Regions from separate parts of the Lysinibacillus telephonicus genome, predicted to be linked through region 2. Evidence: riboswitches for the same ligand, from Rfam matches in the RefSeq annotation. Region 2 holds a riboswitch; each other region holds the start of a gene.

Region 1 (2,208 bases), 1.1 Mb from region 2:
TGTTAAAATTCCTATTGGCATTTCTTCCGGTGCAATAATAATACGTGAAAGTGTGTCCGCCCATATTAAAAATATAGCTCCTATTAATGCACTAGAAGGCAATACATAACGATAATGTGATCCTACTAGCATTCGAACAATATGAGGAATAATTAATCCAACAAAGCCTATCGTACCGCTTACAGCAACAAGTACTCCCGTTAATAATGAAACACTGACAATGACAATTAATCGGAATTTTTCCAATGATATTCCTAAGGTTGTTGCAGTTTCTTCCCCAAGAAGCAGCGCATTTAGTGAATTTGTAAAGCAGTAAAGAAATAGAAAAACCGCAATACAAACAAGGATTGGAATTTGTATATTAGACCATTTAGCACCAGCAAGGCTCCCCAACATCCAATGCATTACAGCCTTCATCCCCCCCGCATCTTTTGTCATCATTAAAATAAAGTTCGTTATTGCTGAAAAAATAAGTGAGATAGCGATGCCTGCCAATAATAAACGTATTATCGATGTCCTTCCTCCAACACGAGCTAACAAAAATACAATGAATACAGTTATAAGTGCACCAATGAAAGCCGCTAATGATAATGCCCAATTTCCCAAAAATGAAAATGCACCTAGTATGATAACAGCTGTTGCACCTACTGACGCCCCAGAGGAAACACCTAGAATATATGGATCTGCAATTGAGTTTTGTACAAGCGCCTGAATAGCTGCTCCACTAATAGACAATCCAGCACCTACTGCTATTGCCAATAAAATTCTTGGAAGACGGATTTCCCAAATAATTGTCGATTGTGCTATGGATGCCTCTGTAAGCGAATTAGTAAATCCTAACTTCCAACAGAGGACATCCCATATAATACTTGGCGAAATATTTACTGAACCTACTAATATTGCCCCTACAATGGATGCAAATGTAATCAGAATTAGCAATAACAGAAAAATAGAAAAATGTTTTTTTATCATAATTTTTGCTCCCATAAAAAAAGTTAATGGATCAACCACTCTTCTTTCGGTAAATAAAAAACATGTAAACAGCGGAATGTTTACATGCGGAAGCAAAGAATATATGAATTACAATGCTTCCTATAATCCCGTAGGTACATTTTCGTTCATTCGGCAGGTCTCCTGACTTTACTTCATAGCAAACAAATCCCTTCCCGCATATGCAGTGGATATGATTTATTGCTCAGTTTCACAGTGGCGGGTACCGTGGCGACTTTTCATCGCACTTCCCTTTTAAATAGTAAAAATACTATACCGATGAACAATATTATTTTATTTGACCTATAAATTTAGAAAGGAGACTTTTTCCTGCATACAAAAAAGCCTGAATTCCTCTAATGGGGAAAACAGGCTTGTGTACACATATACATAAGAATGTGAATAAACACAAACGTATTGTAAACTGACTCACCTATACTTCTCCCACCGAAAAGTTTAGTTTACATTATTAAGCAGGTTTCCTGACTTAGGCTTCTCTTTACTCTCACACCTTCCTCAAAAAGAGTGGTCCTGTGATTTTATCAGCCATTACAGTAGCGGGGGCTGTACTAGATTCTCACTAGTTTCCCTTTTACCTCAACATTATGAGCACTTAATAACGATATTCAATTAATCTTTAAAAATACCATACCACAGTTTTACACTAATAGAAATATTATTAAAAGAACAAATAGATATTATTGTAAGCGGTATAAGATACTAACTTATTCCCGTTTTCTCCTCTGTATACATTTTCTCTATGTTTTTATCATAAAATGGTGCATGTCCGATTGTAAGGAGAAGTGCATGTATTATTTAAAGAAAGGTTTCGCTATTATTGTTGGTAGCATTTTTTTAGCTATAGGAATAAATCTCTTTTTAACCCCTTATGAAATTTTAGACGGTGGTATCATTGGGCTTTCACTAATTTTGCACTATTTATTCAGACTAAAAATTGGCTTAATGATTATTGTACTAAGCATCCCAATCTTTATACTGGCATGGTTTAAATATAAAAATTATTTTTTTAATAGTCTTCACGGCTTACTTATTTCATCCGTTGTAATTGATATGTTTAAACCTCTGCGTTTTCTTATTCAAATGGAGCCTATATTTAGTGCAATAATTGGCGGTATATTTGTTGGCTTTGGGATTGGATTAATGCTTCGTTTTGAAACAAGTACGGGTGGAACGGATTTACTGGCTCAATTTATTTCT
Region 2 (2,208 bases):
CAAATTTTTCTTGAAGCGCCTCTGCATATGGAATTGAATCGGCCTTTTCTCCGTAGCAGAAATCACACGCTTTAATGTTTGCAACATCTCCTATTGGAGCAATTAAAAACCCAACTGATTGCAGCTTATCGGTAATCGCTGTCGGATCAGTAGTAGGAATTTTTAGGTGAATTTGATGTTCAGGTGTATACTCCATTGTCCCTTCTTCACCAACAATATCAGCGAGTGTTCGCATCTGTTCCGGGGTAAAGAATTTATTTGCTACTCCTGGACTTACTGCAACTTCAAAAATCGACTCAATCGCCTGTTGTACAATTTTTTTCTCCTGTACTGCTGTCGATGAACTACCTTTTGTTAAGAGTGAAACTGCTAATTGAGCCATTTCCAGTGAAGATTTTTTCGGTTGCTGAATTGATTTTTCTTTAGGCTTCCTTTCAATACGCTCATACCCCGATGGTGCCTCTCCTGTTTCCTGATCCATTGCCCAAGGCTCTGCCTCTTTTTTCAAGCGTTGATGTGGGCGCAATGCCTGCTTTTCCTCACCCAGTGTATATTTTCTTTGGTAGCCCCGAGGAGTAATCATTTTATTGTCATAAAAGAAGGTTGTTGAATTTCCAACAATAACTGTAGTTAACATGCCGATATCATGATCCAACATTTCTGCCAACGTTGTTATAACAATATTTTGACGGTCGCGATAAGCACTTTTTACTAGTCCAACAGGTGTATCAGGAGATCGATACTCTAGTAAAATTCTCTGCGCTTCAACTATTTGTCTTGTTCTTCTACCACTTTTCGGGTTGTAAAATGCAATAACAAAATCAGCCATGGCAGCGGCTTCAATTCTTTTTTCAATCAATTTCCAAGGTGTTAAATGATCGCTTAGACTTATCGTGCAAGAGTCATGCATAATTGGTGCACCTAGTAAACTAGCACAGGAATTAATAGCTGAAATTCCAGGAACAATTTCAACCTCAATCCCTTCCTTTTCTGTCCATCCAAGCTCAATTAAAACTTCATACACAAGCCCTGCCATTCCATATACGCCTGCATCACCGCTGGAAATAACAGATACGATTTTTCCGGCTTCTGCTTGTTTAACTGCTTCCTGTGCCCGAGAAACCTCTTCAGTCATTCCGGTGCTAATAATTGATTTAGCTGTAACAAGATGTTCAATAAGCTCGACATATGTTTTGTAGCCGATGATAAATTCACTTTGCTGCAAAGCGTCTATTGCCCGTTTTGTAATATGTTCATAATCCCCTGGACCAAAACCAACAACGAAAATTTTCCCTTTTTGCAATATGATTCCTCCTTAAAATCCATATATTAAATACGTCTCTTTACCATCTCTTAAAGAAGGTATCTTAATAGAAAAAGGCCTTTACTCTCGGAAGGGAGTAAAGGCCTGATCATTCATATAAGAACAAACAAAAATAGTATAGTATACTACTTTACCTAAACTTCTCCCTCCGAAAAGTTTGATTAAACGTTATCAAGCAGGTTTCCTGACTTAAGCTTCGTTTTACTCTCACACCTTCCCAAATTTATGGTGGCATTGTGATTTCATCAGCAATTACAGTAGCGGGGGCTGTACCAGATTTGCACTGGTTTCCCTTTTACCTCGAAAAATCGAGCACTTAATAACCTATTTAGTTGTAAAATAATAGTATGAATTAAAAATATCATATTACAATTATAATAAAAAGAATAATTATCTATTTTTTAAAAAATATAGAAAAATGGAAATCTTAATACTGCACTGCAGTACAGCGCTATCAAATGAATTTTTTTGTAAATGATGACTAATCCTAAAATGAAAAAGTATGCAATTCCTATGCGTTCTCTCAAGCTATAAATTAGAGTTATCCCCAAACGTCCCCAAATAAATAGTAAAAATTTCTACCTATAATAAAGAAAAAGCTGCTCATTTTCAAAGGTAAAAATGAGCAGGTTCTTATTGACTATTTCATATTATTAGTGTAGTAAGCTTTTAAGAAAACAGAGATTTTTACCACACATTATCTTTTAATTAATATACATCTTTCCATTCGCTAATATTTGAAGAATCAAATTTAAATGGATCCCCAAGCATAATTTGCGTTCCATCCCCATCTTCTACAACCTCAAAGGAACCTAGTTCACCTATTTCAAACGTTTCGCCCAATGCACCTGTTTTTCCATTAACAAGTTCTACAGAGGCATAGC
Region 3 (2,208 bases), 2.2 Mb from region 2:
CTGAGTGCGATTTTTATCTCGTTGGCAAGTGGATTTAATACTGATATGATGAGTTATTTATTTGGCTCTGTTTCTGCAGTATCAAGGCATGATTTGTGGATTGTTATTTTTATCGCAATTGTTGTTTTTGTATTTCTATTTACATTTTTCAAGGAAATGTTTGTATTATCATTTGATGAAGAATATGCAAAGGCAAGTGGATTGCCTGCAAAATGGATTCATTTGCTATTTATGATTGTAGTCGCATTAGTTATTGCAGCAAGTATGCGTATTGTCGGCATTTTATTAGTTTCTTCTTTAATTACGCTTCCTGTTGCAGCAAGTATGCGTATAGCAAAAGGGTTTAAGCAAACGATATTTTATTCGATTTTATTCGGGGAAGCAGCAGTCATCATTGGATTGGTGAGTGCGTTTTATCTTAATCTAGCTCCAGGTGGTACAATAGTCGTAACATCAATTATCATTTTATTTTTAGTTATCATCGGTAAAAAGAGCGTATTAAAAATAAAGGCGGAAAGGGGTTAGTTTTTTGTGAATCTTTCGCGAGCTTGGGAAAAATTAAAAGAAAACGGTTATAAAAAAACAGATAAACGAGAGCTTATCTTAAATATGTTTGAAGAAACTGATAAATATTTAACTGCCAGGGACCTATTGACAGTTTTGAAAAAAGATTTTCCTGGAATGAGCTTCGATACAATTTATCGTAATTTAGCAACATTTGTTGACTTAGGAATATTAGAAGAAACAGAGCTCAATGGTGAAAGAAACTTTAGAATGCAGTGTGAATCAGAACACCACCATCACCACTTTATATGTATGGAATGTGGAAAAGTAAAAGAAATACCTATTTGTCCAATGGAAATGATTAACGAAAAGTTGCCAGATTGTACAATTGAATCTCATAAATTTGAAATTTACGGTAAATGTGCAAATTGTAAATAATACTTTTATTTTGTTGCAAACTACTAGTAGCCAAAAATAACTATTCAATTATTGAGGGCAGTATGGTACATTGCATATTAAGTGAATAAGTTTGCAGGGAAAAGACGCGCAAAAAACGCTAAATTGGGAATTCGGTTAAAGGCCGAAGCTGTGTCCGCAACTGTAAGTGTAGTTTTTAAGGGTGTGCTCTTAGTCAAATTAGAAATCATCTATTAGAAAAACACACAAGCCAGGAGACCAGTCTTTTTCTGATCGTAACAAACCTCTTCGGAACTAAAGAGAATGTACGGCAAAATTTGTTGAATATCCATGTGAATATTCTGTAAGTTAATGCCATCCATTCTCGGATGGCTTTTTTATTGTAGAAGGCTCTTTAACGACAAAGAAATGAGGAAGTAAGATGAAATATTTTAAAAATTTATGGTTTGCACTACTTGTAATATCATTATTATTAGTTGGGTGTGCATCTAATGAAGAAACAACGACTACACAAAAAGATAGCAAAAATGAACAACAACAGTCTTATACTGTGGTTGATGATCGAGGTATTGAACTAACATTCGATAAAGTACCTGAAAAAGTAGTATCGTTATTGCCAAGTAATACAGAAATTTTATTTGAACTAGGTGCTGGGGACAAAGTTATCGGTGTAACACAAAATGATACATATCCCGAAGAAGTACTTGAAATTGAGCAAGTAGCTGATTTTGAAACAGTGAATGCCGAGCGAATTGTAGAAATGAATCCGGATATTATCTTTGCATCTAGCAGTAATGAAGGACAAATTGAGCAATTAGAAAGTACAGGGCTTAAAGTATTCGTCATCGAATCTGCCCTTACAATTGAAGATGTTTATGGAGATATTCAACAAATCGCACAAGTTATGGACGTAGAAGAACAAGGACAACAAATTGTAGAGACGATAAAATCACAAATTGCCGCGGTACAAGAAAAAACTGCAACTATTGAAACAAAGAAAAAAGTATACTTTGAAATTTCACCAGCTCCAGAAGTATGGTCAGTTGGTTCTAATACATTCCAACAAGAGTTGATGGATGCTGCTGGTATTGAAAATGTATTTTCAGAGCAAGAAGGTTGGTTTTCAGTTACAGAGGAAGATATCATTAATGTAAATCCGGAAGTAATTCTTACTACAGTAAATTATGCAGAAAACCCAGAAGCTGAAATATTATCACGTGCAGGCTGGTCAACAATAACAGCAATCCAAAATAAACAAGTTTATTTAATAGACCCTGATATTGTTAA
Region 4 (2,208 bases), 1.7 Mb from region 2:
CCACGTGGAGCCATTTTTAGAAGCATTTCTATTATTAATAGTTGCTCCATTATTAATAGCTGTTATTACTCAATTGTGGGCTAAAAAGAAGGTTCTAGGAGAAAGAGTTTTACATTCCACAGCATGGCTGCCAGTTCCATTTATGGCGTTAGTATTAATCGCTGTTGTGGCATCGCAAATAGGTAAGGTATATAGTGATTTCGATGTAATTGTACGTGTAATTCCAATTTATTTTCTGTATTTAATTATCACACCATTTGTTTCCCGTTTAATCGCGTTTATATTTAAACTGGATAAGGATGCAGGGAGAGCACTGATTTTTAGTATTGGAACACGAAACTCACTTGTTGTTCTTCCTTTGGCATTAGCTTTACCTGAGTCCTGGGCAAAGATAGCAGCGGCTGTGATTGTAACACAAACCATTGTGGAGTTAATGGGAGAATTAATCTATATGAAGGCAGTACCTAATTTGATATTGAAAGATTCTCCAAAAAATAATATGAGATAAATTAGTTATTATTACAATAGCTAATTCTAATTGCAAAAATAGTAAATTAATTAACATAATTGTTTTATTTTATGGTAGTATATAGAAAACTTCAGAATTTTTAATAGGTGCTATACATATTTTAAGTATGGCTTAAAAGGGAAGATTGGTGAAAATCCAACACGGTTCCCGCCACTGTAATTCAGAGCAACCTGCTTGATGCCACTGTTTTTTGAACAAAACGGGAAGGCGTAGGTTGTGAAGAGGATAAGTCAGGAGACCTGCCTATTTAAATATCACTGAGAGACCTACGGGAGATTAGGGAGGTGGTTGGTTTGCGGATAATACTTCGTCGCTTTTTCGACACTACCTTTTTATCTTTCCAAGGCATTTCTGACCTCTTAAGTTGTCAGAAGTGCTTTTTATTTTGAATTGTTAACAGTTGTACACATGTAAAGTAGCTTGTTATAAACAATTCATTTTTAGGAGGAGAAGAAAAAATGAAGAAATGCTACAAAAGCTTGATTACATGGTTTTACATGGCGCTATGCATTCTTGCGTTAGTAGGGTGCTCAGCTAAAAAAGAAGAACAGGTAGCTGCAACAAGTAAAGAAGAAACTGACAAAACCGCAACTTTAGCGTTTTCTTGGAGTCCATCTGGTTTAGATCCACATAGTGGCGATAGCTGGGAGATAATGCGGTCAGGTGCTGCGGAAACTTTAATTAAATTAAGTGAAGATTTAACTCCTACACCATGGTTGGCAAAATCATGGGAACAAGTGGATGATACAACTTGGTTATTCCAACTGCAGGAGAATGTAACATTCCATAACGGTAAAGCAATGGATGCAACGTCCGTGATGAATTCATTACAACATGCCATTGACAACAACCAAGGAACAAAGGATTTATTAAAAATTAAATCAATGGAAGTTGTATCGGAGTCAGAGCTAAAAATTGAAACTAAGGAAATTAATGCTGCACTAATCTCAAATTTAGCAGACCCAGGCACGACTATCGTAGATGTGGATTCTCTAGATAATAAGGATGGTTATCCAGCGTTTACAGGTGCATATGTTATAAAGCAATTTAACCAAGACGAATCTCTAATTGTTAAGCGCTATGAAGATTATTGGGGAGAAAAGGCAAAACTAGATGAAGTAACAATTAAGTTTATTTCAGACAGTAATACGCGTTTGATGGCTTTACAATCAGGAGAGGTTGATGGAGCAACAGATATTTCAGTTGACAACATTGAAGTCTTAGAAAAAAATGATAACTTTGAAGTTTTAACAGCTCAATCATTACGAACACATTTAGTAATGTACAATATGGAATCTCCATTATTTAAGCAATTAGCTGTACGAAAAGCTGTCGATTCTTTAATTCCACGCCAAGAAATTGTGGATTCTGTTATGAAAGGGCAAGGAACCGCAGCAGTTGGTCCGTTTTCACCAGTATTACCATTTGGACAATTAAGTGAAACAAAGGAAGATCTATCAGTTGACCAATTAATGCAGCAAGACGGTTGGACAAAAAACACGGATGGTATGTGGGAAAAAGACGGAAAAGTCTTTGAAGCTACTTTTTTAACATTCCCACAACGCCCGGAGCTAACAGTGATGGCAGAGGTTATTCAAAGTAAACTACTCGAACACGGGATGAAGGTAAATATTCGCCAAGTAGAAAATATAGACGAAACACTAGTAAATGAAGAATGG

The links. A riboswitch is a leader RNA that binds a small molecule or an ion and turns the genes downstream of it on or off. The one in region 2 is predicted to bind cobalamin.
Region 1: linked by a shared signal. The riboswitch ahead of MKY04_RS18725 (FecCD family ABC transporter permease) and the one ahead of cobJ (precorrin-3B C(17)-methyltransferase) in region 2 are both predicted to bind cobalamin.
Region 3: linked by a shared signal. The riboswitch ahead of MKY04_RS13235 (ABC transporter substrate-binding protein) and the one ahead of cobJ (precorrin-3B C(17)-methyltransferase) in region 2 are both predicted to bind cobalamin.
Region 4: linked by a shared signal. The riboswitch ahead of MKY04_RS09510 (ABC transporter substrate-binding protein) and the one ahead of cobJ (precorrin-3B C(17)-methyltransferase) in region 2 are both predicted to bind cobalamin.

Annotation. Positions count from the first base shown of each region.
Region 1 covers NZ_CP155468.1:3,845,585-3,847,792, forward strand. Annotated here, with positions in the region: gene MKY04_RS18725 (FecCD family ABC transporter permease) at 1-972, opposite strand, end outside; cobalamin riboswitch at 1,108-1,285, opposite strand; cobalamin riboswitch at 1,446-1,622, opposite strand; gene MKY04_RS18730 (YitT family protein) at 1,798-2,208, shown strand, end outside.
Region 2 covers NZ_CP155468.1:300,635-302,842, reverse strand. Annotated here, with positions in the region: gene cobJ (precorrin-3B C(17)-methyltransferase) at 1-1,306, opposite strand, end outside; cobalamin riboswitch at 1,482-1,659, opposite strand; gene rhaS (rhamnose ABC transporter substrate-binding protein) at 2,033-2,208, opposite strand, start outside.
Region 3 covers NZ_CP155468.1:2,740,016-2,742,223, reverse strand. Annotated here, with positions in the region: gene MKY04_RS13245 (metal ABC transporter permease) at 1-525, shown strand, start outside; gene MKY04_RS13240 (Fur family transcriptional regulator) at 532-942, shown strand; cobalamin riboswitch at 1,028-1,202, shown strand; gene MKY04_RS13235 (ABC transporter substrate-binding protein) at 1,343-2,208, shown strand, end outside.
Region 4 covers NZ_CP155468.1:1,994,968-1,997,175, forward strand. Annotated here, with positions in the region: gene MKY04_RS09505 (arsenic resistance protein) at 1-508, shown strand, start outside; cobalamin riboswitch at 597-790, shown strand; gene MKY04_RS09510 (ABC transporter substrate-binding protein) at 988-2,208, shown strand, end outside.